2 regions of the Paenibacillus sp. 3LSP genome follow, and region 2 is predicted to be linked to the other one. Evidence: riboswitches for the same ligand, from Rfam matches in the RefSeq annotation. Region 2 holds a riboswitch; the other holds the start of a gene.
What was found. Region 2 has a riboswitch for S-adenosylmethionine ahead of metA (homoserine O-acetyltransferase MetA). Riboswitches for the same ligand answer to the same signal wherever they lie in the genome.

Region 1: another riboswitch for S-adenosylmethionine. It lies ahead of RW092_RS04125 (methionine ABC transporter ATP-binding protein); the one in region 2 lies ahead of metA (homoserine O-acetyltransferase MetA).

The regions. Positions count from the first base shown of each region.
Region 1 covers NZ_JAWDJI010000058.1:32,156-46,808, reverse strand. Annotated here, with positions in the region: gene RW092_RS04135 (MetQ/NlpA family ABC transporter substrate-binding protein) at 85-966, opposite strand; gene RW092_RS04130 (methionine ABC transporter permease) at 1,030-1,698, opposite strand; gene RW092_RS04125 (methionine ABC transporter ATP-binding protein) at 1,698-2,711, opposite strand; SAM riboswitch class I at 2,801-2,957, opposite strand; gene RW092_RS04120 (Cthe_2314 family HEPN domain-containing protein) at 3,085-3,801, opposite strand; gene RW092_RS04115 (UbiD family decarboxylase) at 3,816-5,582, opposite strand; gene RW092_RS04110 (COX15/CtaA family protein) at 5,758-6,753, opposite strand; gene RW092_RS04105 (thioredoxin family protein) at 6,906-7,274, opposite strand; gene RW092_RS04100 (DUF2515 family protein) at 7,422-8,729, shown strand; gene RW092_RS04095 (putative polysaccharide biosynthesis protein) at 9,565-11,199, opposite strand; gene RW092_RS04090 (DUF456 domain-containing protein) at 11,251-11,736, opposite strand; gene RW092_RS04085 (Cof-type HAD-IIB family hydrolase) at 11,747-12,547, opposite strand; gene RW092_RS04080 (prohibitin family protein) at 12,661-13,503, opposite strand; gene RW092_RS04075 (metal ABC transporter permease) at 13,669-14,562, opposite strand; gene RW092_RS04070 (metal ABC transporter permease) at 14,564-14,653, opposite strand, start outside.
Region 2 covers NZ_JAWDJI010000014.1:4,125-18,777, forward strand. Annotated here, with positions in the region: gene RW092_RS00815 (putative sporulation protein YtxC) at 1-701, opposite strand, end outside; gene mqnC (cyclic dehypoxanthinyl futalosine synthase) at 820-1,956, opposite strand; gene RW092_RS00825 (trans-sulfuration enzyme family protein) at 2,154-3,317, opposite strand; gene RW092_RS00830 (aminotransferase class I/II-fold pyridoxal phosphate-dependent enzyme) at 3,314-4,504, opposite strand; gene metA (homoserine O-acetyltransferase MetA) at 4,522-5,457, opposite strand; SAM riboswitch class I at 5,578-5,707, opposite strand; gene corA (magnesium/cobalt transporter CorA) at 6,197-7,132, shown strand; gene RW092_RS00845 (HRDC domain-containing protein) at 7,543-8,553, opposite strand; gene RW092_RS00850 (DUF3055 domain-containing protein) at 8,799-9,101, shown strand; gene RW092_RS00855 (5'-3' exonuclease) at 9,122-9,961, opposite strand; gene RW092_RS00860 (arsenate reductase family protein) at 10,034-10,402, opposite strand; gene RW092_RS00865 (RluA family pseudouridine synthase) at 10,408-11,394, opposite strand; gene RW092_RS00870 (cob(I)yrinic acid a,c-diamide adenosyltransferase) at 11,391-11,957, opposite strand; gene RW092_RS00875 (aspartyl-phosphate phosphatase Spo0E family protein) at 12,094-12,312, opposite strand; gene RW092_RS00880 (aminotransferase class I/II-fold pyridoxal phosphate-dependent enzyme) at 12,520-13,728, opposite strand; gene RW092_RS00885 (Lrp/AsnC family transcriptional regulator) at 13,742-14,242, opposite strand; gene RW092_RS00890 (spore coat protein) at 14,386-14,653, opposite strand, start outside.

The sequences.
Region 1 (14,653 bases), on a different contig from region 2:
TCGCACGCTTCGCGAGCTCAACTGGCTAAAGCCATAATAAAAATCCCGCTGCATACGCAGCGGGATCATCCTGCTTCTTAATCCTTAGAATACCGGTACCAAAGCACCTTCATAAGTATCGTTGATGAACGTGCGAACTTCATCGGAAGTCAGCGCCTTCGCCAGCTTCTGAATCGCTTCGGAATCTTTGTTGTCTGGGCGAGCGACCAGAAGGTTTGTGTATGGCGAATCTTTATCCTCGATGAACAAGGCGTCCTTCGTCGGGTTCAAATTCGCTTTCAGCGCGAAGTTCGTATTGATCAGCGCCAGATCTACTTCTGGCAGCAGACGAGGCAGCATAGCTGCATCCGTTTCTTTGAACTTCAGGTTTTTCGGATTTTCCACGATGTCTTTCGCAGTTGCTGTGATTCCAGCGTCATCCTTCAGTTTGATCAACCCTTGCTTTTGCAGCAACAGCAGTGCGCGGCCGCCGTTGGTCGGGTCGTTCGGGATCGCGATCGTCGCGCCGTCCGCAAGCTCGTCAGCGGATTTGATTTTGTTGGAGTATGCGCCAAACGGTTCAACGTGTACGCCTACAACCGGTATGAGGTCAAAGCCGTTTTGGCTATTTTGCTCATCCAGGTAAGGCTGATGTTGGAAGTAGTTTGCGTCCAGCTCTTTTTCATACAGTTGTACGTTAGGTTGCACATAATCGGTGAATTCTTTAACTTCCAGCTCAACGCCTTCTTCTTTCAGCTTCGGCGCGATAAGTTTCAAGATATCCGCATGTGGTACGGTAGCACCTACAACCAGCTTCACTGGTTCAGCTGCAGTTTGGTTCCCCGAATCTGCGGCGTTCCCTTCAGCGGCCGACGTTTCACCTGCCGTGTTTCCTGCTGCCCCGTTATTCGCGGCGTTATTGCTCCCGCAAGCAGCCAGTACCAGTACCAATACGAGCGTTAACAAAGATAAAGTCCATTTTTTCATTGCAGGTTCTCCCCCTTAAAAATGTTTTTTTGAATAAGGATGGTGTTATATATTTAAGTTTCCTTATTTCCGCGTAAAATAAATCACCAAGCGGTCACCCAGCATTTGCAGCACCTGCACCAGAATGACCATAAAAATCACCGAAACGATCATGATTCCTGTCTCGTACCGGTAATACCCGTAGCGGATCGCCAGGTCGCCGAGACCACCGCCGCCGACCATGCCTGACATGGCGGTATAGGATACCAACGTGACTACGGTAATCGTCATGCCTGCGATGAGGCCGGGCAGCGATTCTGGCAGCAGCACCTTGCGGATGATCTGGAATGAGGAAGCGCCCATGGCTTGGGATGCTTCAATCACTCCGCGATCCACCTCGCGCAGCGCCGTTTCTACCAAGCGGGCAAAGAACGGGGCCGCCCCGATCACCAGAGGAGGAATTGTCCCTTCCACACCGGTCGATACGCCCATGATCGCCCGCGTGACTGGAATCAACGCAACGATCAATATAATGAACGGAACCGAGCGAAGGATGTTAACAATGAGCGAAATGATCCGGTAAACCCAACCTAATACCAAGGATTGAGAACGTGAGAAGGTGAACAACAACACCCCGAGCGGAAGCCCGATCAAGAACGTAAACAAGGTTGCAACCCCCATCATCTTCAGCGTATCTAGTGTCGCCGTTCCCATCTCCGCCCAATCGATGGTTCCGAGATCCAATCCAGCCATTATTCGATCACCTCCACGTCAAGGTCACGTTCCCGCAGGAGCGACAGCGTGCGCTCCACCCGGTCATCTTCACCTTCAAACGATACGGTCAGTTGACCGTACGGGATATCCTTAATCGCTGAAATCGTGCCTTGCAGGATGGCGAAGTTGACGCCCGTTTCCCGAACAACTTGGGACAAGACCGATTCGTAGGTTTTCGCTCCTAAGAACGTGATTTTCACCAGCTTCGACCACTCTGGATGCGGAACCGAAGTCGCCAGCTTCAAGCCTTCATCCCCGGACTCCCGATGAATAAACTCCCGGGTTACCGGATGCTTCGGCTTCAGGAACACCTCCGTCACCGGCCCCTCCTCTACGATGCCGCCTTGGTGAATAACCGCTACACGGTCGCAGATGCTTTGGATGACATGCATCTCGTGCGTAATCAGCAGAATCGTTAGCTGGAACCGCTTGTTGATGTCCAGCAGCAGCTTCAGGATGGAATCCGTCGTCTGCGGATCCAGTGCCGAGGTGGCCTCGTCGCACAGCAGCACATCCGGTTCACTGGCCAAGGCCCGGGCGATACCAACACGTTGTTTCTGACCGCCGGACAGCTGCGCCGGATACTTGTCACGGTGCTCCTCCAAGCCAACGAGAGCCAGCAGCTCATTGACCTTCTCCGCAATGGCCGCCTTCGGCGTTCCGATCAGCGTCAGCGGAAATGCGATGTTATCATAGACGGTAGCCGAGGACAGCAGATTAAAATGTTGAAAAATCATGCCGATTTTGCGGCGCTGTTGCTGCAGCTCACGTTTGCCAAGCTTCGTCAGCTCCACCCCGCCGACCCAAACCTCGCCTTCGGTCGGGCGCTCCAGCAAATTGATGCACCGGATCAACGTACTCTTGCCAGCACCGGAATGACCGATGACGCCGAAGATTTCCCCTTTGCGAACGCTCAGATTTAATCCGGACAGTGCGGGGGTTGCCGTTTTTTTGGTGCGATAGATTTTCGTAATGCCCTTCAGTTCAATCAATCGGCTAACCTCCTGTTCCTAACATGCGGAAATATAACAAAAAGAGCCCTAACAGATTCAAAGGGCTCTCTTTACGTAAAGACAATGCCTTCTCATCTGCCAAAACCGAGTAAATCACATCGGTTTTGAAGGAATTAGCACCATGACATTCGGCCGTGATGAGTGCGCTTCATTCCGCGCATCATTCACGGGCGAATCGGTTGCTGGGCTTCATCGGGCCTTTCCCTCCGCCTCTCTCGATAAGAAATAAAATATGGAATTAAAAGAGTCGTTTGTGAAATTACATCAATGTTAACCTGTCATGTAAAACTATTGATGAGTATAATGAGTTTTGTTCGTTTTGTAAAGAGGAAAAATAAGAATGGCGATCGGATTAGATCGCCGTAATTTTTTTCCATCTATGATTGATGTAGTCAAATACCGTGAAGTAGGTGTCACAAACCATTTGGTATCCCTGCTCCAGATCCCGGATATGCTGATCCAGGTCCTCCAAGGCAACCTTGCCGAACAACGCCTGATGCCGTTGCCACAAGTCGTCCTTCATCTCCGAGTTCATGTAGTGAATCTCCGTATTTCTCCGGCGTCGCAGCACGCTGAGCGCTTCCCGGTACGTCTCTTTAATCGCGTTCAACCGGCTCCCCAGTTCGGTGTGGATCTTCAGCGTCGTAAATTGGCGCAACACCGTAAAATAGGAAAATCGCGACTTCACCTTCGACGTGTTCAAATCAAACAGTTCATTAAGCACCGTCCCGAGCTTGTCCAGCGCCGAGAACACGCGAATGAATCCATCCTTGTAAAAATACACATATCTTGCATAATCCGCCCGTTCCACCGGGTCCATGTCTTCAACAAATTCGGTATGTACCTTTTGGCGAAAAAAGGTAGCGGCATATAAGCATTGTTCGAGCTCATCCAACGAAGAGATCAATCCGTGCACCCAAATCTCCAGCTTGCGGAAATCATGCGTAGGGTCTTGATGCTCCTTGATTTCCTTCTGCAGCAGCCTCACGGTCTGCGTCATCGCGCTGATCGTATCGGCCAGCCGCCCCTCATTTTGGCGAGGCGGCTCCCCAAGCAAGCTTCGCAGCATAGGCATTCCTCATTTCACAGAAAGTAGGATTTCCAACGCTGATCCACCAAGGACACGATATCCTCTTGCGGGAACAGCTCATCCGGGTACCCTGGCTTCATGCGGGCATCAATAACGAGCGGCAAACTGTAGGACAGATGATGCTGGCGCACCTCGGAAGCCGCGTAGATGTCGCTGGCCGGATTAAACCGCGTAAACACCGTCCACAGGAACGCCGTTTGATCATGAGCCGCGGCTTCGGCGTTATCCACCAGCACCACCAGCGGCCAAGCGGTCCCGCGTTCGCGAAGACGACCCAGCAGACGCTCGGCCAGCTCCGGCTCGTCCTCATAGGATGCACCAGAAACGACAAGACATCCGTCATGAAATACTTGGATCGAATCGATTTCCGCGATTTCGCCTTCCTCGTACGCCCGAGGCAGCTCGCGCATCGGCTCGCCTACGCCGATCAGAATCGCCTTACTGCCGTGATTCAGCTTATGGCCGGTGTAGTCCAGCGTATCATGCGAAGTGTTGTTTAGAATAAACAAATCCGTGCGTGGATCAAAGCGTTCCAGCACCGTCTTCAGCAGCAGACGGAAATCGGCGAGATCGATCAGCTTGTCCGTCAACATCAGGAATTTGGTCAGTGAAAGTTGACCTTCCCCAAGAATCCGGAAGGCGGACACCAGCGCTTCACGGGAATAGCTCTCCCGAACAACCGCCGAGCTCAAGGCATGGAATCCGCTCTCCGCATATGTCCAAAGCGAGCGCACATTCGGCATGACGATCGGGAAGGCCGGCGACAGCAGCTTTTGCAGGAAATCGCCCAGATAATAATCCTCCTGACGCGGTTTACCAACGATGGTTGCCGGGTAGATGGCATCCTTCCGATGCCACATATGGCCAACATGCAGCACAGGGAATTCATGCTGCAAGGAATAATAGCCAAAGTGATCGCCAAAAGGCCCTTCCAGTCGACGCTCATGCGGAGGCACCAGCCCAAAGATGGCAAATTCCGATTCGGCCGGAATGCGGTGACCGCCCAGCGGGTTTTCGGCCATCGGCAGCTTCTCACCAAGAATGAAGGAAGCAACCAACAGCTCGGACAGATGCTCAGGCACCGGTGAAATCGCCGAGGCAATCATCGCTGGAGGTCCGCCCAGGAACACGGATACCGGCAACGGTTCGCCGCGTTTCTCCGCCTCATGGTAATGGAACCCGCCGCCTTTTTGGATTTGCCAGTGCACGCCGGTGGTTTGATCATCATACAATTGGATCCGGTACATTCCCAGATTGTTTTCTTTCGGTTGCAACGGATTTTCCGTATACACCAGCGGCAACGTAATAAACGGACCGCCGTCCTTCTGCCAGCTGGTCACCTTCGGCAGATCTTTCAGCGGCGCTTCCGTTCGGCAGACATCAAGAATCGGGGCGTCTTTTTTGGATACCGTTCTCATGCCAACCTTCAAAACGTCGCGAATCAGTCCGCGCTCATTCCAAATCGCTTTAGGTGTCGGCGGCAGCAGTTTATGTATCGCGTCAACCAATTGGTTAGCAAGCTGTTCTGGTCGCGGGCCAAAGGCCATCTCCACCCGGCGAGGGGTTCCGAACAGATTTGTTGCCACGGGAAAAGGCGTACCTTTGACATTGGTAAACAGCAGAGCCGGGCCGCCGTCATCGATGACCCGCCGGTGAATTTCGGCTAACTCCAGGTAAGGATCAACCGGCACATCGATGATTGCCAGGTCGTTTTCTTTTTGCAGTGCATCGATCCATTGACGCAGATTCTTGTAGCTCATCTCCTGATCCTCCTAAAAGACCGGGTCAGCGCCCGGTCGTTGCGTAACTTTACACTATAGACAAAAGTATACCTTACCTCATCCCCCTCGGGATGCCCAGTCATTCTACAGATTCATGACAATCCCGGCGCAATCGCGGAAGTTGTCGCCGAAACCTGACGCCATGAAGCGCAGGTTAAACGGCTTTATCAGCCGGTGCAGCCTGTACCTCCTTGGCGGTTCGGCTCAACTGCCAAGCTCGGACGCTTAAATAACATAGAACCCCAAACAAGGAGGCTAGCACGATGATATGCGCCAGCGAAGCGAAAAGATAAATCTGGTAGTTGTTGATCGTCAGCGCGATGGTTGCCCCGGTCAGCACTTGAATGATTACCAGCACCGTGGCGGCAACGCCCAGCTTACGGATGCCCGGCAGTTCGGGATGCTTGCGGTAGGCAAAATGGCCCACCGTGGCGATCACGACCAGCAACAGAGCAGCCGCAACCCGGTGAATAAAGGCGATCCCTTCCCCGCCGGATAAACCGGGAAGAAGCTGCCCGTTACATAACGGCCAACCGCTGCAGCCACCCGCCGAGTCCGTATGGCTGACATACGCACCGAGGTAAACGACAATGTATGTGTAAGCCGTCGCAAACCAAGTCAAATTGCGGAACGCTTTGGACACGCGGGCTCCCGATCCAGATGGACGCACAGGGTCTTGCGAACGACGCCCTGCGTTGCGGTCAGCTTGTCCGCGTTCTTCCTCGCGGATGCCGAGAACGAGCATGATCGAGCTGGCAAAAGCGATCAACGAGAACCCGAAGTGCAGCGCCATAACGGCGGACGACGTAGGGTATATGACTGCCATCGCCCCCATCACAGCCTGTACCATGACAAAAATTAAAGCCATCAAGGAATACAACTGGAGATCCTTCCGGTTCTTCCGGTACATCCAAAACGCAATGAACGCTGCCAAAGAAAACAAACCGGCCGCCCCGCTGACTGCCCGGTGTGAATATTCAATCATGGAAGCGAGCGTATGTGCAGGGACAAACTTCCCATGGCAAAGCGGCCAATCATTGCCGCAGCCAAGACCGGATTCCGTTTTGGTCACTACACTGCCCCCAAGAGTCGCCAGAAACATTACAAAACAAGAGGCATAACTGAGCCATTTTAAAAATTTCGTATGCAAAACGGTTCACACCTTTAAGTTAATCGCTAATCCTTTTCATTATAACCGATCAAGTAACCACTTTCATAGAAAATGTTGAAAAATAGACACCGCCGCAAGGGGAAGTCCCTGCGGCGGTGTGATGAATATAATGGCATCCGTCTGATTGTAGATTATAACGTATCCCGAGTCTCCGGCGTGTCATGGAGCGTATGATACACATCCAACGCCTTGTTCAGGAAATCCTCAATTTCCTCACGGGATTTGCGAAGCTTGTTCACGAATCGAACCAGCTCGCGGCCATCGGTATAGGCGACAAAGCTGGGGATCCCAAGAATGTTTTGCTCCTGGCTGACATCGCCGACTTGGTCAACGTCGACTTCAATCAACGTCAGTCGACCTTCGTATTTCGCCTCAACTTCAGGCATAAATGGATCTATAAATTTACAATCCGAGCACCAGTCGGCTTTGAAGACCGCTACGATCAGGTTGCTGGATTGAATGCTGACTTGAAATTCCGCAGGGGATGTAATTTTTTTCATGAATGATCCTTCCTTTCATCAGGATACTTCTAGTCAACCAAAAGCGGGAGTGGAAGTCAATCTTTTTGGACATACTGGATAGTATTATGCCTAGCCGGCCGCCAAATATTCGGACGCTCGATCCAAGGTAGAAGGGAGGCGGAATCCATGGAAGACCACCGCCAAGACACCGGGAACGGGAAGGCCGTCAACCTGAAAAGATGGATGTCCAGCCTGCCCGCCGCAATCTCAACGATGTTCAAAAATAAAACCGCCGTGCTTTCCGATTCCTCTGAATTGCGGAAAGAGACGGTGGATTTGGGCTGGAACGAAGCGGCTGCCCGGACGGTCATCAGTGAAATCGAGGAGTTGCTGCGGCGTTCTGCGGCCGCTCGTTCCGCATCAGCAGGAGAAGATTACAGCGCTGAGGATTTGCAGTTGGCCGAAGCGATCGCGGAGGAAACCCGTCTGGCCGGAGCCAACAATATCAGCCGGACGGCAGCTTATCTCGCCTGCTATCAAGCATGCCCGGAGCTGCATTGGGCCTTCCTCGCGCATATGGTTTCGCGGAACGCCGGCTGGAACATGACAGACCTGCAAAGCAGCCGTATGGCCGATGCGATTGATGCGGAAGAGAAGCGGCTCACGTATCGGTTTCTGGAGCGGTGCAACGCCCTGATTTTTCAGGACGCTTATCCGCAGCTCAGACTGTATATGAAAAGCCGGGAGCTCGGGGCCAGTCGGTTCCACCTGCTGCCGTATTTTCACGTTTCGCGTTTTATGCGGCCGTTTTGGGAGCGGTTTTGGATCGACCGCGGCAGCGCTCTGCTGACCGTCGGACTCATTATCAACGAACAAAATTATATCGAAAAACGCGTGGTACGCCATCCTTACTTCCAGAAGCAGGTCACGGACAAATTGAACTTCCGCCTGTTCAGCCTGGCGGGATTAAACCAAATCGTGTTCCCGCTGAGCGAAGCGGCGGAAGGGGGCGACGAGGCTGCCGGGAGCAAAGTGCGCCGCCTCGCGGGGCGCACCGTCTCCGACTTCGGCAGCCTGCAAGCCCGCATCGCGTTAGGCAAGAGCCTGTACGCGATGCTGATGGGCTACCGCGCCGTGCGAAGCGGCGCGGAGCGCTTCGCCGCGAGCGTGCCGCACAGCGGCTCGCGGGCCGATTATTGGCCGGAACTGTTCACGGCCAATTTAGAAGAAGCTCTGACCGCCAAGGTACAGGGGTCAGAGCTTCTCGCCCAGGAGACGCTGCCGCCGGGCCAGCGTCTCTACAGCCCCAAGCTGCTCAGCGCTTGGGGCGACACCGCCTATGAGCCAATCTCTAGGGAGGATTGGCTCAAGGACACCCGCGCGCTGGACGACATCAGCGCGCCAAAAGCGCCGTTCCTGTGCGACATCAGCCGCTCGCACAGGAACGGCATCCTCACCACCGCATTTGTGCACGATGCGGTGGAGGAGCAATGACAGGAGCGGGGTTGAGCTTGTTCGTCAACCCCGCTCCTGTCGCCGTCCTCCCATCTATCTGCGAGAGTACCATCCCTCGCTGCCAGCTCTTTTTCACCATTATCCCGTTAAATCAGACAGCTGAGCAATCCAAACGAAATTACACTGTACCCAAACAACATCCTAGATCCTTTTGCGAGAGATGATGATGTTAGAGGAGCGTTCACTAACCGTGTGGCTGAAGCGCTTCACCTGCTCCAGCTCCGAGCTCAACTTCCTACCGCCAAGGAACCCCCGAGCCAGCTCTTTTTTACCATTATCCCGTTAAATCAGACAAAGCTATTTTAAACTGAAGCAATTAAACCAACACAACACAAGGACCAACACCTAACCGCCTTATATGCGCCTTATATGCGCCTGCTAATTACCTACTTATTTCATACCCATCTCACACCCAACTCCCCCTGAACCAAGGGGATAACCCTCTAACGTCTCTGAACCAAAGGGATAATGGTGCAAAAGCGCCTAGCCGCACACCCTTGGAGCATCGAGCTTTCCCCAACGACCTACCGCCCACCCACTGTCAAACCACACGATGCTTCCCCTCGCACCCTCTACCTTCTACCTTCTCTGACCGAAAGGGATAATCGTGCAATAGCTCCCAGCGGGATACAACCATACAACCACACCCCTACGTGACACGCACGACACGACCTAATCCCCTCCAGATCCACCTGATTGATGCGCCCCCGCACTTCTACTTCCCTGAACCAAGGGGATAATGGTGCAAAAAAAAGCGACCAGCAGACACATGCGCATCCACTAGTCGCTTAAATTTGCTTCATGATTTCTAATGTTAGCCCACCTGGCGGTCTCGGCCGCCGCGTTGTAAACGCATGAGCGGGGAGAGGATTTTGCGGAGGGGGGCTGGGTAGCTGGTCAGCTCGTCCTTACGGACGACGCGCAACAGGATGAGCAGCACCGGATAGAGTGCCACCACTGCCACGCCAACGATGCAGCAGGTCAGGAAGAACGCGACCCGCGCTGGCATCAGGTCCACCATTTGAATGCCGGCTTGGTTTAAGCCATAGCCGACACCGGACAACACCACAACCGTGACCAGAAAACCGCCCCAACGGCTTCCCATCAAAGAGAACGGTACGATTTGCTTCATTGCTCGAACGTTCAGCAGCGTAATGACGAAGAAACAGAGTCCGGTGGCGATAATGATGCCATAAATCCCCCAAAACTGCGCAAACACATAGCTGGCTGCCAGCTTGACGACAATCCCGATCGCCACATGCACCATCGACAAATTGGCTTTGCCTACCCCCAGCAGAATTGAGTTACTGGTCATCATGGTGATTTGAAAAATCGTCGCAAACGTCAGTAACGCCACGATACTGCTGCCATCCCGTGTACTGAACAGCAACCCGTTCACAGAGTAGGCCGCCGTGCCCAATGCAAGGATGATCGGCATCCCGCTCAGCACGGCCACCCGCATCGCCAAGGTGACCTGACGCTGCAAATGCTCCTGATCCTTCCGCGCATATGCGGCGGAAATGATCGGCACCAGCGATTGGCTGAGCGCGATCGCCAGAATCGGCGGAATCCCCGCGATCATTTGCGCCCGGTTGCCGAGAATCCCGAGAATGTAGGTAGCTTGTCCAGAGCCGATTTGTCCGGTCAGCAGCGGCTTCAGGATCGAGTTGTCGATGAAGTTAACCGCCGGTACCGCCAATGCGGTCAACACAATCGGAATCGACAGCTTAAAGATTTCCGCATAAATCCGCTTAAACGGCAGACGACCGGCAACGCTCCGCGGTTTGGCTTGTCCCTCGGTCTGGTCTTTCCGTTGCAGCTTCAAGCTGTACACCAACATCACGATCAATGCCGCAACCCCGCCGAGCACTGCGCCAAATGTCGCGCCGGCCGCGATCTTTTCGCCCGAGTAACCCCAGTGGAACAACACAAACGCCAAAATAATCCCGGTTGCCACCCGCACGATCTGCTCGATCACCTGCGAAACGCCCCCGGCGATCATAATATTCCGGCCCTGTAAATAACCACGGATCATGGCGATCAGCGGAAACAGCAACAAGGCCGGCGCCAGGGCACGAATAGCCACCACCGATTCCGGAACGCCGGAAGCTACCGCGTAATAGGGCGCCAAGGCATACAGCAGCACGAACATCACCAAGCCCGCTACACCCGCAAAGAGCAGCGCCGCTTGGTATACGCGCCGCGCCTCCTCCGGCCGGTTTAACGCGTGCCGCTCCGACACCATTTTGCTCAGCGTGCTCGGGATCCCTGCCGTGGCTAAAGTTAACAGCATAAAATAGGCCGCATTAGCTTGAGAATAAGACGCATTCCCTTCGATACCTAGAATATGCTCCAACGGTACGCGCTGGAACAAGCCAAGCACCCGGGCAATCAACGCCGCCCCCGCCAAAATTAACGTGCCTTTAATAAACGATTCCTTCTTGGACAAAAGCAATTCCTTCTTTCCCGCAATCCATATGAGTGCTAACTAAAATGATGACTAAAATGCAACGATCCAAATGATAAACACGATGATCATCACCAGCTGCAAAATCACCTTGACCACCATGCTGCTAAGCAAACCAACCACAGAACCGATGCCTACCTTAAACGATTTGCTGAGCGACTCGCCCTTAATCAATTCCCCGATCATTGCACCCAGCAACGGCCCAAGAACCAAACCAAAAGCCGGAATGACAAACGGTCCGATGATAATGCCGATCGTGCTCAGCCAGACAGATAGCTTGCTGCCGCCGAATTTTTTGACACCCCAAGCCCCGACCGCATAATCCGCCACCATCAGCGCGACCACGATCAATGTTTGTAATATCCAGAAGAAGGGGCCAAACGACTCAAACGAGAAAAACCATCCGTACACAAAAAAGGCAAAATATATGGCGAGCACTCCAGGCAGTACGGGATACACCGCTCCGGCCATCCCCACAGCAAACAGGGCAATCACCAAAATCCAGCCAATCACGGACAGTGCCATTTTCTCACTCCCCTGTCAAAATATAGTCCCGAATAATCCAAGCAATGCCATCTTCATTATTCGACGTGGTCACGACATCGGCCTTCTCCTTCACAGCCTCTTGGGCGTTCCCCATCGCAACGCCCAGACCCGCGGCTTCAATCGCAGCCAAGTCATTTAAACTGTCTCCGATCGCAACGACTTCCGACATCTCGAGTCCAAGCAGTCCGCACACCGTCTGAATGCCGCTGGCCTTGCTGATCCCTTTCGGGTTAATCTCCAAATTGTGCGGGGAGGAATTCGTGATTTCTAGGCCGCCCATCTCTTGCAGCTCCCGCAAAATCTCTCCCCTCGCCTCATCATCCTCGGTAAAATAACCAAACTTCATCCAATGATTCTTTTCCAATAATTCCGGTCGCCAGTTCCCTTCGTTATAACTGCCTTCCACGGCATAGGCCCAGAACCAGACATTCTTTTCCCGGGAAATGTCGTACATTCGCGAAACGAGTGATCGATCAAGCAGCACCCGACGGTACAACTCATGCGGGGATTTCCACACTTCGCTACCGTTTACCGTAATCATCGGCGTCCCAAGGTCAAGTTGATTGCCATACGGAACTGCTTCCCGATAGCCTCTTCCTGTCGACAAGCAGACGTGGACTCCTGCCGCCGCCGCCTTCCGGATCCAACGTTCGGTCTCCGGCGAGATTTGTAGATCGTCGTTCAGCAAAGTTCCATCCATATCGAGCGCCAACAGTTTATATTTCAACAACAGACAGCTCCCCCCATCCGCAAGTTTCTGACTCTCTAAACAGCATACCGCCATTTTACCATAATCCCGAACTCCGACAAAGCTTAGTGAAGCAAGGACAAGTCACTCATAGGCATGATGAAAGCCGCCCACCAGGGCGGCTTCGCACCACTCAAAACACTCTCAGATTAACGTTGTCCGGTCAACGACTCAATATCGATGAACGGTGTGGCGCCGCCTGTAACTTGCGGGAGTTTGCCGTCCCATTTTTCCAGCGCCTTCTCCTGCACTTCGATCTGTTTCAGCTGCACGAGTTCCGGTGTAACCTCCTGCTTCTTCAACTTCAGCGCTTCTGCCTCAGCTTCCGCCTGAGCGATCTTCTGCTGCGCTTCAATCTGAATCCGCTTCAGGTCGTTGCTTGCTTTCAGTGCCTGCTGCTGAGCTACCTGCTTCGCTTCGATCGATTGGTTAAACGCGTCGGAGAACTTAAAGTTGACGATATTAATTTCGTTAACGATTAAATCGTATTTGGCCAAACGGGAGGTTAAATGCTCGCTGATCTCCCCGGCTACAACGTCACGCTTGGCAATCAATTCCTCAGCTTGGTAACGAGCTGTCACTTCTTTGACGATCTCCTGCACCGCCGGGTTAATGATGACCGTATCGTAATTGCCACCGATATTGTTCATCAGATTGTAAGCCGACTCCTTGTTCACCGAATAGTTCACGGCAACATGCGTAGATACCGGCTGCAAGTCCTTCGATGATGCGGTTGTATCTGTTTCCGTTTTGGTCACCTGTGTATTCACCTGAATGACGGTTTGAACAAACGGTATTTTAAAATGCATGCCCGGGCCTAAAATATTATCATTTAACTTCCCGAACGTTTTGTACAAGCCGACATGACCATATTCGACCTGCGCATAACTGTTGGATCCGACGATCAGGACGACAATGACGATAATGGCCGTAGAAATCCATTTCCCCGCGGACATATTCCTCTTGGTTTGCTGCTGCGTACCTGTCTCCATATGAATCCCTCTCCCCTTAATATGTGGTCTAACCGGAACGATTGACCGGCTAACTATATTAAGTAATACGGAGAAGACCGCCGCTTGGTGGCAAAAACTTGACAAAAACGTGCCATATTTGTGTTAACCAGCGATTTTCACGATTATATTGCGTTTCTTGCCGACTTAAGCGGCCGCAGAATACAGTTCATCGCGTTTCCGCTGCTTCCTCCCGAATCGAGCGATCAAACCATGCTTCGGCGAAAAGAGGAATGCCAGCAGGAATAACCCACCGGCAACCGTGACCATCGAACCGGCGATCGAAGCATCCAGCCATTTGGCCGCATAATAACCGCCGGCTGCGCTGATCGCCCCGATCAGCACGCTGTAACCGATCATTACACTCAGTCGATCGGTCAGCAGATATGCCGCCGAGGCCGGGATGATCAACATGCCGACGACCAGAATCGCCCCTACGCTCTCAAAAGAGGCCACCGTCGACAGCGAAACAAGCCCCATCAGCAGATAGTGGAACAATGCAACCGGAATGCCTATTGCAGCCGCCAATGCCGGATCAAAGGCACAGAGCTTAAATTGCTTGTAGAAGAGCAAAATGGCTGCAAGCACGATAAGCAGCGTCCCGCCCAGCATCCAGACCGCGATCGGCCCCATATCGTAGCCGTTCCATATCCAGGTATCCCATTGCACATAGGCGATTTCACCAAATAAGACACAGTCCAGATCCAGGTCGATATGCGAAGCGTTCCGGCTGATCAGGATGACACCAACGGCGAAAAGCGCTGTAAACACAATGCCAATCGAAGCATCGGATTGCAAGCCGCTTTGTTGCAGCATCTGGATGAAGAACACCGTGATCAGCCCCAGCACAGCGGCCCCGATTAACATCAGCAAGGAGTCCCGCGAGCTGCTGACCAGAAACGCGATGGCGATGCCGGGCAGCACGGAGTGGCTGATGGCATCCCCAACCATGGCCATTTTTCGCAAGACCAAAAAGCAGCCCAAGATTCCACACGTCGCCGCAACCAGCGTACCAGTCAATATAATCCAAAAATCCGCCATGTTATTCCGCCCCCCTTTCGACCGTGTTCCCGGCTTGCTTGATCATCGCCAGCTCCATCGGTTGCTGGATTTCATTGCGGCTGCGCCAGCG
Region 2 (14,653 bases):
CGCGCGATAACCCCGCCGGATGCCGGCACACGAATCGGCGTAAATTGCTCGTTCAGAATCGCAAATTCAGATTCCTGCTTATGCATCAAATGGACTAAAGGGGTCAAAGGCTCCTGGAAATACACAAAATACTGCAGCAGCCCAATAAATTCCTCATACTGCTTGTCGAGCAAAAACTCGTCTACGGCATAGTCTACAATTTCACGCAGCTTGTCCTCATAAGCCTTGAGGCGAAACCAGACGAACCCTTCTAGATGGAGCTGGGAAGAAGACTGCAAATACTCACGCAGTGCTTCTTGTACCAACGTTTTGCGTTGATCACGGGCACAGCCGGTAACCGCATCTTCGGCCAGAAGCCGGTTCACCATGTCATGCACCTGCTCCGCTTCCTCGCGGGATTCGAAGCTGTAATCCCGTCGCATAACTCTGGCGGCGGTCTCTGCTTCCTTCTCGCGGAGGATGTACTCTGCGATACCTTGCGACAAACAGTCAATCAGTTGTAGATCTCCAGCAGCTTGCTCCCCGCCGCTGGCTTCCGGGCATCCCATGAGCACCGCCTCCAGCATCCCGCCTGCGGCCGCTTGAAAGCGAAGCCGTACCTCACGGTTATGTAAGCTGCTGACGGCCTCCTGTAACCAAGCTTTGAACCGTTCCTCCGATTCGGCGGAACCGCAATTGACGCGTACAGTAAAAAAATCCATGAATCTGGCCCCCTTCCGCTTCCTTCTCCAAGTATATGGTGGGAAGGTAGCGGATATACGGGAACCGTTCATGGAATGAAAGGCAGTTCTGCCAGCAATATTTTAGAGTCGGATCAAGTTAGTTTTGCATAATGAAATCGCGTTCGACCGTCGTTTCTTCATCAAACACGCGCAAAATCTCATATTTTGTATTCCGTTGCGCCGGAACTTTGCCTGCGGAACGAATGATCGACAGGATCGATTCGATATTTACTTTATGGGTCGCACCGGCGGACGATACAACGTTCTCCTCAATCATCGTGCTGCCGAAGTCGTTACATCCGTATTGCAGCGACAATTTGCCGACTTCCGGACCCATCGTTACCCAAGAGGACTGCAGGTTTTTGATGTTATCCAACACAATCCGGCTGATTGCGACTGTCTTCAGATAGGATTCCGGCGTTTGCCGTTCGGCTTTCAGGTTCGTGTTGTCCGGCTGGAACGTCCATGGGATAAAGGCCAGGAATCCTTCGGACGGATACCCGTTCTGGATGCACTCATCCTGTGCTTCCCGCACACGCAGCAGATGCAGCGCCCGTTCTTCCATCGACTCGCCGAACCCGATCACCATCGTGGCGGTTGTGTTCATGCCGATTTTATGGGCCGTTTGCATCACGTCCATCCAGTCTCTCCAAGAGCCTTTCAAGCGGCTGATTTTACGACGTGTGCGGTCGTCCAAAATTTCAGCTCCGCCGCCCGGCAAGGAATCCAGACCTGCTGCATGAATCTCGCGCAAAACCTCTTCCAGCGAAAGCCCCTCGGAGACTTCCTTCATCTTCATGATTTCCGCAGGAGAGAACGAGTGCATGGTGATGTTCGGGAAGCGCTCCTTAATCGCCTTCAATAAGTTCGTATAATAGCTAAAAGGTAAATTCGGGTTAGTTCCGCCCTGCATCAGAATCTCAGTGCCGCCGACGTCTACCGTTTCCTGGATTTTCTGAAAAATCACTTCATCCGGAAGCACATACCCTTCCTCAGAGCCCGGCCGACGGTAAAAAGCGCAGAACCGGCAATATACGTCACAAATGTTCGTATAGTTAATGTTCCGCCCAATCACAAACGTGGTGATCGGTTCAGGATGCTTGCGCTCCATCAAAATGTTGGCGGTATGTCCGATCTTCTCCACTTCGTCGGATTCGAACAATCGGATTGTATCCTCCAAATCTAGGCGTCCGCCCTGCAGCGCTTTGTTTAATATATCGTCGATTGCAGTCATTTCACTGCCTCCTTAGAACAAATAAATGAATCCCAGGCGATACCTGAAAATTTAAAATGTTAATTCAATCGTAACACAGTCCGCCCAGGAAAAACAGCACCCAATCACGGCACAGACGCCAAAGGAGCAAGGGCACTTCATAGAAAAAAGCGAGAAAGGCCGCATAATGCGGCCTTTTAATTCGTTCACGAGCCTATTCAGCTGTTGGCAAGCGCCTGATCCAAATCGGCGAGCAAATCGTCGATGTCCTCCAGTCCGACGGAGAAACGCAGCAGCCCGTCGGTAATGCCCCGCTCGGCGCGAACCTCCGGCGGCATCGAAGCATGCGACATCATCGCCGGGTAGGAGAGAATACTCTCGACGGCACCCAGGCTGACCGCAACGAGCGGCAGCTTCACTTGATTCAGCAGCTTCTTGGCCCGCTCGCCCGACCCAACGTCGAAGGAGACCACCGCACCATACCCGGTGGATTGCTTCTCCTGAACCTCGCGGCCGGGGTGATTCGGCAGGCCGGGATAGTACACGGCTTCGATGTCGCTCCGCCGACTCAGCCAGTCGGCCAGCTTACGCGCGCTCACTTCGCTGTGCGCCATCCGCGCTCCCAGCGTCTTCATGCCGCGCATCAGCAGCCAGGAATCCTGCGCGCCGAGGACGGTACCAAGCCCGTTCTGCACATATTTCAGCTGACGGGCTATTTCTTCCGTCCGAGCTACCGCCAGACCGGCCAACACGTCACTGTGTCCGCCGAGGAATTTCGTTGCGCTGTGCAGCACGATATCGCTCCCCAGCTCAATCGGACGCTGGTAGTACGGCGTCATAAACGTATTATCCACGATGCTAAGCAACCCATGTTCCCGCGCCCACGTGGAGATTTCCGCGATATCGGTGATTTTTAACGTAGGATTGGACGGCGTTTCCATATAGACAGCTTTCGTGTTAGGTTTCAGAGCCGCCTTCACCAGTTCCGGCTGGGTCATATCTACGAAGGTCGTTTCAATGTTCATCCGGGTCAAAATATTGGACAGCAGCCGATATGTCCCCCCGTACACATCTTCGGTCACGATAAGTTGATCGCCAGCCGAGAGCAGCATCAGCGTGGTGGAAATCGCGGCCATCCCGCTGGCAAACGCGAAGCCCTGGACCCCGCCTTCCAATACGGCAATGTAATCCTCCAGCGCCTGCCGAGTCGGATTCCCGGAACGACTGTAGTCGTGCTGCGGCGGATTAAAAATATCGTGATGATGGAACGTGGACGCCTGATAAATCGGTACGCTGGATGCGCCGGTAGCCTCGTCCACCTCACTGCCGAAGTGAATCAGTTTCGTTTCAAATTTGTTGTCCCGTTTCTCCTGCCCGCTCATACGCCTTGTCCCCCTTCAACTTCCTGCCGTGCCGCTTCCAGTGCATGACTCAGGTCCGCAATCAAATCCTCGACATGCTCGATGCCCACGGAGAACCGCAGCAACCGATCATCCACGCCTACCGCATTGCGGATTTCCTCTGGAATGTCGGCATGGGTCTGCACCGCAGGATAGGTCATCAGCGATTCGACGCCGCCAAGGCTTTCGGCAAATGCAATCAGATTGAGATTGCGTAACACCGGTTCAACGTACCGAGCATCCGTGACTTTGAAGGAGAAGATCCCCGTGTTGCCGCTCGACTGCTTCCGTTGCGTCGCATACCCTGGGTGATCCTCCAAGCCCGGGTGGAACACCTCGGCTACTTGAGGATGGGTCTGTAGGAATTTGGCGATTGCCAGCGCGTTGCTCTCGTGCCGCTCCATCCGCAGCGCCAGCGTCTTCATGCCGCGCATCAGCTGATACGAATCGGACGGGCTGAGCACCGCGCCTATCGAGTTGTGCAGAATCGCCATCTCCTGGGACAGCTCTTCGCCTTTGGTAATGATCAGGCCGGCCAAGACATCGTTATGGCCGCCTAAATATTTGGTTGCACTGTGAACTACAATGTCAGCACCAAGCTCAATCGGCCGCTGGAAATACGGCGTCATGAGCGTATTGTCCACGATCGTGAGCAGGCCGTGGGACCGTGCCCATGTCGATACCGCTTCAAGATCCGTAATCATCATCAGCGGATTGGTTGGCGTTTCAATAATAACGGCCTTCGTATTCTCTTGACGTACACGTTCAAGGGCATCCAAATCGTTGGTATCCACATAAGATGCGGTTACGCCAAATTTGGACATAATCCGCTCTAGCAAGCGATACGTGCCTCCGTAAAGGTCCAGCGATACGATGAGATGGTCGCCTTGCGAAAATAACGTAAATACCGTCTGCAACGCGGCCATCCCGGAGCTACAGGCAAACCCGGCATCGCCGGATTCCAGAGCCGCCGCTGCGTCTTCCAGCACTTTGCGGGTAGGGCTTTTCGTACGGATATAATCGAAGCCCGTGCTTTGCCCCAGGCGCGGATGCCGAAACGCCGTGGCTTGATATATCGGATAATTCACCGCGCCTGTGACCGGCTCTTCGACCGATCCGATTTGTGCCAATCTACTCTCGATGCGCCATTCCTTGTTTCTCTCCCCCACCTGCAATCCCTCCACTTTTAGATCTCATATACAAAGTCGGCCGTTTGATCGATATCGTACGGCGTTTCTTGATACACATAGTAGTTTAACCAATTGGAAAATAATAAGTTTGCATGGGCCCGCCACGAGGAACGCGGGGCGCGTGTCGGATCGTTATTCGGGAAATAGTTCACCGGCAGATCGATGTCCATGCCTTTCGCGATATCCCGGTCATACTCCCATTTCAACGAATCCGGATCGTATTCGGAATGCCCGGTTACGAAGATCTGCTTCCCGTCACGGGTGGCGACCAAGTAAATGCCGGCTTCCTCCGATTCCGCTAGAATCTGCAGCTCCGGCACCCGCTCAATGTCCGAACGTTCCACGTCCGTATGACGGGAGTGCGGGACTTGGAATACTTCATCAAATCCGCGCAGCAGCTTCACCTTCGGATCGTTGACTGTGTGGGAGAAGACCCCAAAGCATTTTTTCGCCAGGGGAACCTTACGAACACCATAGTGGTAATACAATCCGGCCTGAGAGGCCCAACAGATGTGCATGGTCGAAGTGACATGGGTTTTGGACCACTCGAAGATTTCCTTCAACTCTTCCCAGTAGTTCACTTCTTCAAAATCCAATTGCTCGACCGGTGCCCCTGTCACGATCATGCCGTCAAAGCGGCGATTGCGAATATCGCCAAACGTTTTGTAGAACATCTCCAGATGCTCTGCGGACGTATTTTTTGAGGTATGCGTGCTCGGATGAAGCAGAACGATCTCCACCTGAAGCGGCGTGTTCCCCAGCAAACGCAGGATTTGGGTCTCCGTCGTTTCCTTGGTAGGCATCAGGTTCAGAATCGCGATCCGCAGCGGGCGGATGTCCTGATGATAGGCACGGCTTTCATCCATGACAAAAATATTCTCGTTGGTCAACACGTCCTTGGCCGGTAAATGATCCGGGACTTTAATCGGCATGTGGTTTCACTCCTTTAATCGTAGCGTCATTCTCAACTCAACATCCGTTTCGAGGGGCCGTGTATACAAAAATGACCTCTCTCACGGGGAGAAAGGTCATTACGTATTCGGTATGCGCCTCTCTCATCTCTCAGAAGCCGCCCCGTATTCGATACGGACGGTTCTGCAAGAATTAGCACCGCTGCGATGGTTGTCATCGCCGGTTGCCGGGTATCATCGGGCTAGTCCCTCCACCTGCTCTTGATAAGATTTCGCTGTATTTAGTTAGGATCGGGGTCTGGGCCGTTGCCCGTACTCCCTGACATTCACTTTAAAGTATCGGATGGCATTCCGTCAAGAACTCTGCGAGAAAAATCACACGGTATTCATGGACCGCTTGGCTCCCGTGCACATAGTATACTTTTGGGTTGAAACATTTCATTCGCTGGCGTTATACTAGACAAGTGCCTTTGGGCCCAGACGGGCCTAGGGTTTGACGCATCAACATGTAACCTGATTATAGCGAGGTGAAACCGAGAATGGAAGGCGACCCGAGTCCGCAGAGGAATACCCAGGTCAAACAATTGCATAGGATACCGACCCGCTGGGTGCCTGCGGAACGTAGAGGGCACTTTCGTTTCCCGGTGTTTGCATAAACGCCTTTTTGATCGTTGCCGGGCGAACCCGCGGTTGGTCCCTTTCCTATGCTGCAACAAGAGCATCCCAGGCCTTCAGGCCCGGGGAAAGGGAGTGAGAGCTTATGAAAATCCGTCATGTTCTAGCCGGCGTATTTACCCCCGTTGAGGACGTGGAATTAACAACCACCCCTCCGGAAGAAGGCTTCTATTGGATCGACGCGGGGGTGGATGACCTTGCCCTGCTGCAGCCTTTATTTTCGCTGCACGATCTGGCTGTGGAGGACTGCTTAAGCGAAGAAGAGCAACGGCCAAAGATTGAAACCTACGACAACCACTATTTCATCGTTGTAAATAGCATTCGGTATGATGACGAGGAAATTTTCCTGCGTGCATTGAACATTTTCTTGGGACGGCATTATATCATTACAGTTACTAAACAGAAGATCAACGAACTTCGTGCGGTGAAGCCGATCCTGTGGGAGCAGGAGGTCAGCGAGCCCGACCGATTCCTGTACCTGCTGGTCGACCTGGTGGTTGATAACTACTTCACCGTCGGCGACCGGATCGAAGTGAAGATCGAGAAGCTGGAAGAAGACATTCTGATGCATACCAAACGTTCGCACCTGAACGAAATCATCGGGCTGCGAAGTGAAATTTTGTGGCTGAAGAAAGTGCTGGGGCCGCAGAAGGAAGTCATCAATATTTTGAACAAGAAAGACCTTCGTCTAATCGACGACCAGCTGCAAAAATACTTCAGCGACATCTACGAAAACGCCGTGAAGATCTCCGAGAACTTCGACACGTTCCGCGAGCTCGTCGGCAACTTACGCGAGGCCTACCAGGCCGCCATCGCCAACCGCGCCAACGAAATCATGCGCGTGTTCACCGCGATTACGACGATTTTCATCCCGCTGACACTGATCACCGGGATCTACGGGATGAACTTCGACAATATGCCGGAGCTGCATTCGCGATACGGCTATTTTATCGTCCTTGGCATTATGGGCGTGCTTGGTTTAGGGATGTACTTCATCTTCCGGAAGAGAGATTGGATATAAACAGTAAGGCCAACACGGGCTGAGGTCCGCGTTGGCCTTTTGGGTTGGGCGAGACGTATGCATTAGTCTCTTGTTGGACGTGCGCCTAAATCATCCCGACTGATCTTTTGAATTAGGCGAGTCGAGCGTGACTGCAAAAGTGCAGTTATTTTGCCGCGATTCCCCCCTAAATCGGCTCTTAACTGCAAAAGTGCAGTCTTTTTTCGATAAATGGGCTGCTTTCCACAAAATCTTCCGAAATGAAATGCACTTTTACAGTTAAAATGCATTTTTGCGGCATTTTCGACCGGATGAACTGCACTTTTGCAGTTCATCCGGCCGGTGGCGGCGGTTCGAACAACTCCGTTCACCCCTTGCCCCTTACGGAACTCCCCACACTTACCTTACAGCCCAACCTTGGCCAAACTTCATCACCCCGCATGCCGGGCGCTCTCGCGCCGACGGCGGTACCTGATGCGGATCAGGCGCAGTCGCTCGTACAACGTATCCAGGTTGCCATTGCCGCCTTCACTGGCTTCGGGACCGTACACCTTTTGCAGCACCGGCTTCAGAAGCGTGTCCCCCAGCTCTTCGTAAGCTTGCCATACGGCCTGTTGTTCTTCTTCGGGCATGGCCTCCAGTTCGGCGCTCACCAAGTCATCGGTGTTGTAGCCCTCCTTCTCCAAGCTCTCCAGCAGCTCCACCGCATCTCGCCGCTCAATGCCCGCTCGGGTGCAAATATCTTCGACCTTCTCCCCTGCAGCCAGGGCTTCAAGCGCTGCGCGACGGACGTTAAATTTCTCCATTTCCGCCCGATATTTTACTTCCTTCTGCTTATACAACCAGGAACGGAACACCTCGTCATCGATTTCTTGGTCGACCCAATCCAGCGGGAACCCGCGCTTCCGCTCGGCCGCCCGGGTGATTTCCAACAGCTCAGCGCCGTATTCGCCAGCCTTGTTCTCCCCAACACCTGGCAGTTGCAACAGTTCCTCCACCGTCTGCGGCAGGAATACGCTGATCATACGCAGCAACCGATTGCTGGCGATTAAATAAGGCGCCTTGCGCTCAGACGAAGCCTTTCTCCGACGCCAAGCCGTCAACTCGTTGTATACCGGTTCATTGCTGTTTAACTCGCTATAACAGAACAGCTTCTGCGCCGCCATCCCCCGTCCGGTTAACGTTTCCTTCTCGTCCCAGATGCCTTCCATGATGGGGCGAAACCCTTCGCCGAGCTTGGCGGCCAATCGATGGCGGTAAACATGTAGCATCTCCGACCATGAAGCCCCTTCATACCAAAGGTCCTCCTGCTCGTCATCCGCGGTCACCTCATTCCAGCCCATCCGCCAAATCCCGTCCTCTTCTCCAATCCACACCTGGGCCCCTTGAATCATAGCCCCGCCGTCCTTCTTCTCCAGACTGTTCAAAAAAACAATCCGCATCAACCTGTCCCTCCTATAATATATTTTTCAGCTACGAAGGAGGCATTTCATCATTTCGTGCGCAACACAAAAAAGCACCTCTTCTGCGAAATTCGCAAAAGAGGTGCTTCCTCCAAACGTAACCTGTTATCCCTAATAATACCATAACAAACTAAGCTGTCAATGGATCAGATTCATTTTCCCATTGTCTTCCGTTTTCCAGTATAATAACTAGAGACAATCCGAAAAAAGGGAGGCATTACAGAATGAGCGACCCGCATCAAGAGCTTGATTTCCTGTCCGACAGCACCGAAAATACTTCGACCCGGTTCGTCACGTTCATCGGCGGATCGCTGAAGCGCTATGACCTGGCGGTCACCACAACCAATCGTTTCTATGGGAAGAAGCTGGTCACCGACCTGCACAATGGGCGCACGGCCATTCTTGGCACCGACGACCTGGAGGAGGAAGGGTACCTCGAACATATTTATAACCTGAGCGAGGAGGAAGGCACTGAACTGCGTACCTTTCTCTATCAGGTATTAGGTGAACCATACTTCACGGATTAATAGGGTCCGCTAGCGGACTGTCAAACGACACCCAACATGGCACTGATGCTGGCCATCTCCAGCTCTTCAAACTTGGCGACCACCTGCGCCGGGTTCAGCTCGAACCGACAGGTTTCCACATCGCATTCCAGCTCAATGTCACAGCGGATCTTGGCCAGCTGCCGCGAGAGATGCAGCATGTCGAGGTCCGCTTCAATTTTGGCACGGACTGATTTGGACAACTGGTCCAGATTGGCCAGGATACCCTCCACGGAGCCGTGCTCTTGCACGAGCTTCAGGGCCGTTTTCTCGCCAATGCCGCGCACGCCCGGATAGTTGTCGCTCGTATCCCCCATCAAGCCCTTCAGGTCTACGATCTGTTCGGGTCTTAGTTGCTTCTCTTCCATCAAGGCCTCCGGCGTATACACCATGTAGTTGCCGTGGCCTTTTTTCATAATGATCACGCTGGTCCGCTCGCTCACCAGTTGCAGCATATCGTGATCCCCCGTCAACACCAGCACGTCCATCTCTTGCCCAAAGCGCGCTGCCAATGTTCCGATGCAATCGTCCGCCTCATACCCCGGTGAGCTGATGTTCGGGATCCCTAAGCTGTCCATCACCTCGCGGATCATGGAGAATTGCGGGATCAGATCCTCCGGCGCGTCCGCACGATTGCCTTTGTACTCGGCAAACTGCTCCGTCCGGAACGTCGTGCTCCCTAAATCCCAACAGCAGGCGATATGCGTCGGACCAAACTTCTGCACCGCGTCCCAAAAATAACGCATAAACCCGTACACCGCATTGGTCGGAACACCCGCTTTCGTCCGCCGGATATACCCGGTTGCCGCTGAAGCGTAATAGGCGCGGAACATTAACGCCATTCCGTCCACCAGCAGAATGGTTTTTTCACTCCTTTGCACTAAATCCACGATTCACTCAAGCCACCCTTCTCGTTAAATTGACTTACCCCAAGCCTGTTCGTAGGCTTCTTCCTTGTAACCGACAGTTACCGTCTTCCCATCCGTCACGATCGGGCGCTTGATCAGCATGCCGTTCGAGGACAGCAACTGAAGCTGCTCCTCCCGGGACATCTGTGCCAGCTTATCCTTTAAGCCCATTGATTTATAAACCTCACCGCTCGTATTAAAAAACTTCTTCAATTCCAGCCCGCTGAGTTCCACCAGCTTATCTAGTTCAGCAGCACTCGGCGGCGTTTCCTTGATATGATGCAGCTCCAGTTCATGCCCTTTGGCCTGCAACGATTTAATTGCATTGCGGCATGTCCCGCATTGCGGATAATGATAAACCTTCAATTTGCTCATGTGCTTTATTCCTCCTTACCACTTTCACGAAAACTCGCCCCACGCAGCAACTCCTCCAGATTCCTCATGTCCTCCGGAAGCTCTGATCTAAAAGTCAGTGCTTCGCCGGTAAGCGGATGACGGAAGCCCAGCTCAGAGGCATGAAGCGCCTGCCGCCCGATCGCCGCATCCAGGCGGGCGATTCGTTCGCGCGCAGGTGCCGGCAACTGTTCCAGTCCCGGCATACCGTAGAACTTGTCGCCGATCAGCGGGTGGCCGATCGACGTCATGTGCACGCGGATCTGATGCGTTCGTCCTGTACCGAGACGCAGCTCAACCCGAGCCCCGTCGCCGTAGGCTTCCGTGACCTTATAATCGGTCAGCGCGGGATAGCCCGACGGGGTGATGATCCGGCGGTGGGGTTCGGCAGGGTCACGGTCGATCGGACCGGTGATCGTTCCTTCCGGCACCGCCGGGCAGCCATGCACCAGCGCCGTATACTTCTTGGTCACCTCACCGGCAATCAGCTGCTCGGAAATATGCTGGTGCACGTAGGCATTTTTGGCGATGGCGATCAAGCCGCTCGTCTCCTGGTCCAGCCGGTGCACGGGGCGGAAGCGGAATTTCTCGCCTTTCTCCTGCCAATAATACACGACGCCGTTGGCCAGCGTCCCTGTGTAGTGACCATGCGTCGGATGCACGATCAATCCCGCCGCTTTATTGACGATCAGCAGCGCTTCATCCTCGTAGACGATATCAAACGGTATCGGCTCCGGCAGGATGTCGGTTGACGTTTCCTTTTCCAGCGAGACGCTCACCGTATCACCGGCCTTCACCGGGACGCTGATATAGACCCGCTCCCCGTTCAGCATCACCCCGCGCTCGGTCAGCTTAATCCGCGACAGCAGCTTGCGGGAGATGCCCATTCGGCGCTGGAGCACGCTTTTGACCGTCCAGCCGTCCTCCGTTGCCGATACTTGATATTCAATCGGATCATAATATTCAGAACTCACTTCTTGCCAAACACCTTCCCGCTTCGCACGTATTCAATATCTGCCACCTGCTGGCGATGATTTACCATACGAGCCGCTGCGAAGAAATAATCCGACAATCGGTTCAGATAGATCAGCACTTCGGCATTAATCTCTTTAACCTGGCTCAACGTAACGACGCGGCGTTCGGCGCGCCGGCATACGGTCCGGCAGACATGCAGGGCCGAAGCCAACGGGGTTCCCCCAGGCAAAATAAATTTCTCCAGCGGCGGATTGTCCGCTTCATAACGATCAATCCAGGTTTCAAGCCGCTGTGCGAGCTTTGGCGTCACCTTGTAGCGGCTCTCCGACAGCTTGACGTAAGCAAGATCGGAACCGCAATCAAACAGCTCCTGCTGAATCTCCAGCAGTTGCTTACGAAGATCGCTAAACGTCACCTCATCCGATAAACTGACCGCTTGTCCCACAAAACTGTTCAGTTCATCGATCGAACCGTAGGCTTCAACCTGGGCATCATCTTTTGTTACTCTGCCGCCGATGACCGTGGTTTGCCCTTGGTCGCCGGAACGCGTATAGATCGACATTTGCATTTCCTCCCCGTGACATACTCTCGTATCATCTTACCATAAATCCCAGCTCGGCTGGTCATGCAACTGCTGGAACCGCAAAAAGGAGACCCGCAAAGCGGATCTCCTTCACACTTCAAAAGTTCAAAGTTCGTTAACGTCGAATAGATTTCGGAGTCGTTCTCATTGTTTTCATAAATTCATTAATTTTCAGGTCCAATAAGCTGCTGATTTCAATCACGATGTCCGAAGTAAAGGATTTTTCTTGCAGAAATAGCCGTTCCATCTTGCTGCGAAGCAAGTGAATTTCATCCTCCAGCGTTACGGCTTGCGGTGAATGCGGCCGTTCCTCTTGATCCATCCACGGGCTCATGACGCGGCCATCAGCACATAAAGCATTATTGTAAGGCATGTTGTACTCACCGCGCAAAAGAAATCCCTCCCTGAGAAATTAAAACCTTCTTCCAAAATCGAATTATACCATGTCCATTAAAATTAAAGCAATTAGAAAATGAAAGAATTGTTAATTAACCCCATTAACTCCAACTTCTCAGGCAGGGGCCTGATGGGATTCGTAAAATCAGCCTTGCTTCAATTTACGGACGAACTGCTCCATTCGATTTAACGCTTCGTTGAGTTGATTTACTCCTGTCGCATAGGAGCAACGCAAGAACCCTTCCCCGCCTGCGCCAAAAACATTGCCCGGAACTGCCGCCACCTTCGCCTCGAGCAGAAGGCGTTGAGCAAATTCCTCGGAGCTAAGTCCAGTGGACGCGATGCTAGGGAACGCATAGAACGCCCCTTGCGGCTCGTGACATTCCAGCCCGATGTCGCGCAACCCCTGAACGATCAGGCGGCGGCGCTGATTGTAGGATTCGACCATCTGGTCTTTCTCCTCCAGCCCGTTCTTCAGCGCTTCAAGTGCAGCCACTTGCCCCATCACCGGAGCGCACATCACCGTATATTGGTGAATTTTCAGCATGGCATAGATCAAGTCCGGGTGTCCGCATGCATAACCCATCCGCCAGCCGGTCATCGCAAATGCTTTAGAAAACCCGTTCACCAGAATCGTCCGGTCCTTCATGCCCGGGATTGAAGCAAAGCTAACGTGCTTCTGCCCATAGGTGAGCTCCGCATAAATCTCGTCGGAAATAACGATAAGATCGTTCTCCTCAACGATTTTTGCAATCGGCAGCCAATCTTCGTACGTCATGATGCCGCCCGTCGGATTGCTCGGATAATTTAAGATCAGAACTTTGGATTTAGGTGTGATCTTCGCCTTCAAGTCTTCAGCCTGGAGCTTAAAATCGTGCTTGGCATAAGTCTCAATTTCGACCGGCACCCCTCCCCCGATCATCGTAATCGGCGAGTAGGAGATATAGCAAGGCACCGGGACGAGAATCTCATCGCCCGGTTCGATTAACGCCCGCAGCGCCAGATCAATCGCCTCACTGCCGCCCACAGTGACGAGGATTTCGTCTTTCGGGTCGTATTTCACCTGATAACCCGTGTACAAATACTCAGCGATCGCTTCCCGAAGCTCAGGCGTTCCCGCATTGGACGTGTAGCTCGTATACCCGCGCTCCAGAGAGTAAACACAAGCTTCCCGGACATGCCATGGGGTGATAAAATCCGGTTCGCCTACGCCTAACGTGATAATATCCTTGCTCCCGCTGGCCAGATCGAAGAAGCGGCGAATACCGGAGGGTTGAATCTCGCGGACCCGCGGAGCCAAATACGATGTCATCGTTTTACTCGATTGCTCAGCACGCTGTGATTGAATACTCATAACATTACTTCCTTTACGGAGATATCAACAAACGGCGGTCTTCTTCGGGATCTTCGAAGATGATGCCGTCTTGCTTGTATTTTTTCAGAATAAAATGGGTCTTCGTCGACAACACCGACTCCAAGGTGGACAATTTGTCAGAGACAAAGCTCGCCACTTCCTTCAAGTTGCGGCCTTCAACTTCCACCAGCAGGTCATATGCGCCGGACATCAAAAATACCGATTTGACTTGGGGAAACAGGTATACCCGCTCCGCGATGGTATCGAAGCCGCGTCCCCGTTCAGGTGTAATTTGCACTTCGATTAACGCCGTCACCTTCTCGTCTTCCAGTGCACTGGAATTTACCACGGTTGCGTATTTGACGATGACGTGGTCTTCTTCCAATTCACGGATCGCTTGCGCCACTTCCTCCGCCGTTGAGCCGACGAGCGTCGCCAGTAAGTTTGCATCCCGGCGGGCGTCCTCTTTGAGGAGGTCCAGCAGTTTGAGCTTCAATTCGCTTAGTTGTTTCATCCCTCATCCTCCAGCGATGCCCCGCAGCCCTTCAATTGAGCGGTCTGCAGAACAAATTTAATACTTATATTACATGAATTTTGGGCGTCTGCATAGAAAAACCGTCCACTCCAAGTAAGGTTTTGGATTGGACGGTTAGGCTTTTAAATCGAATACGGCGGAAGTACATTCGGTTGATGCGCTTCCACGTTCGCCTGATGGGCATGAGGTGTCCACCGAGAAGTCCGCTGTTCTGTGAACTGTCGCAGCTCCTGCTTGGTTTTCTCCGCATCTTGCAGCTTCTTGTCCAACAATTGACGCGGTGCCGGTGCCGGCGCGGAGTAGATGCCTTGGTGCTTCATCAGCTCATACAGTGTTCCCTGCAATCGCAAGGTGCTGTTGGTCAACTCCGTAAACATCTGTCGAACAGCT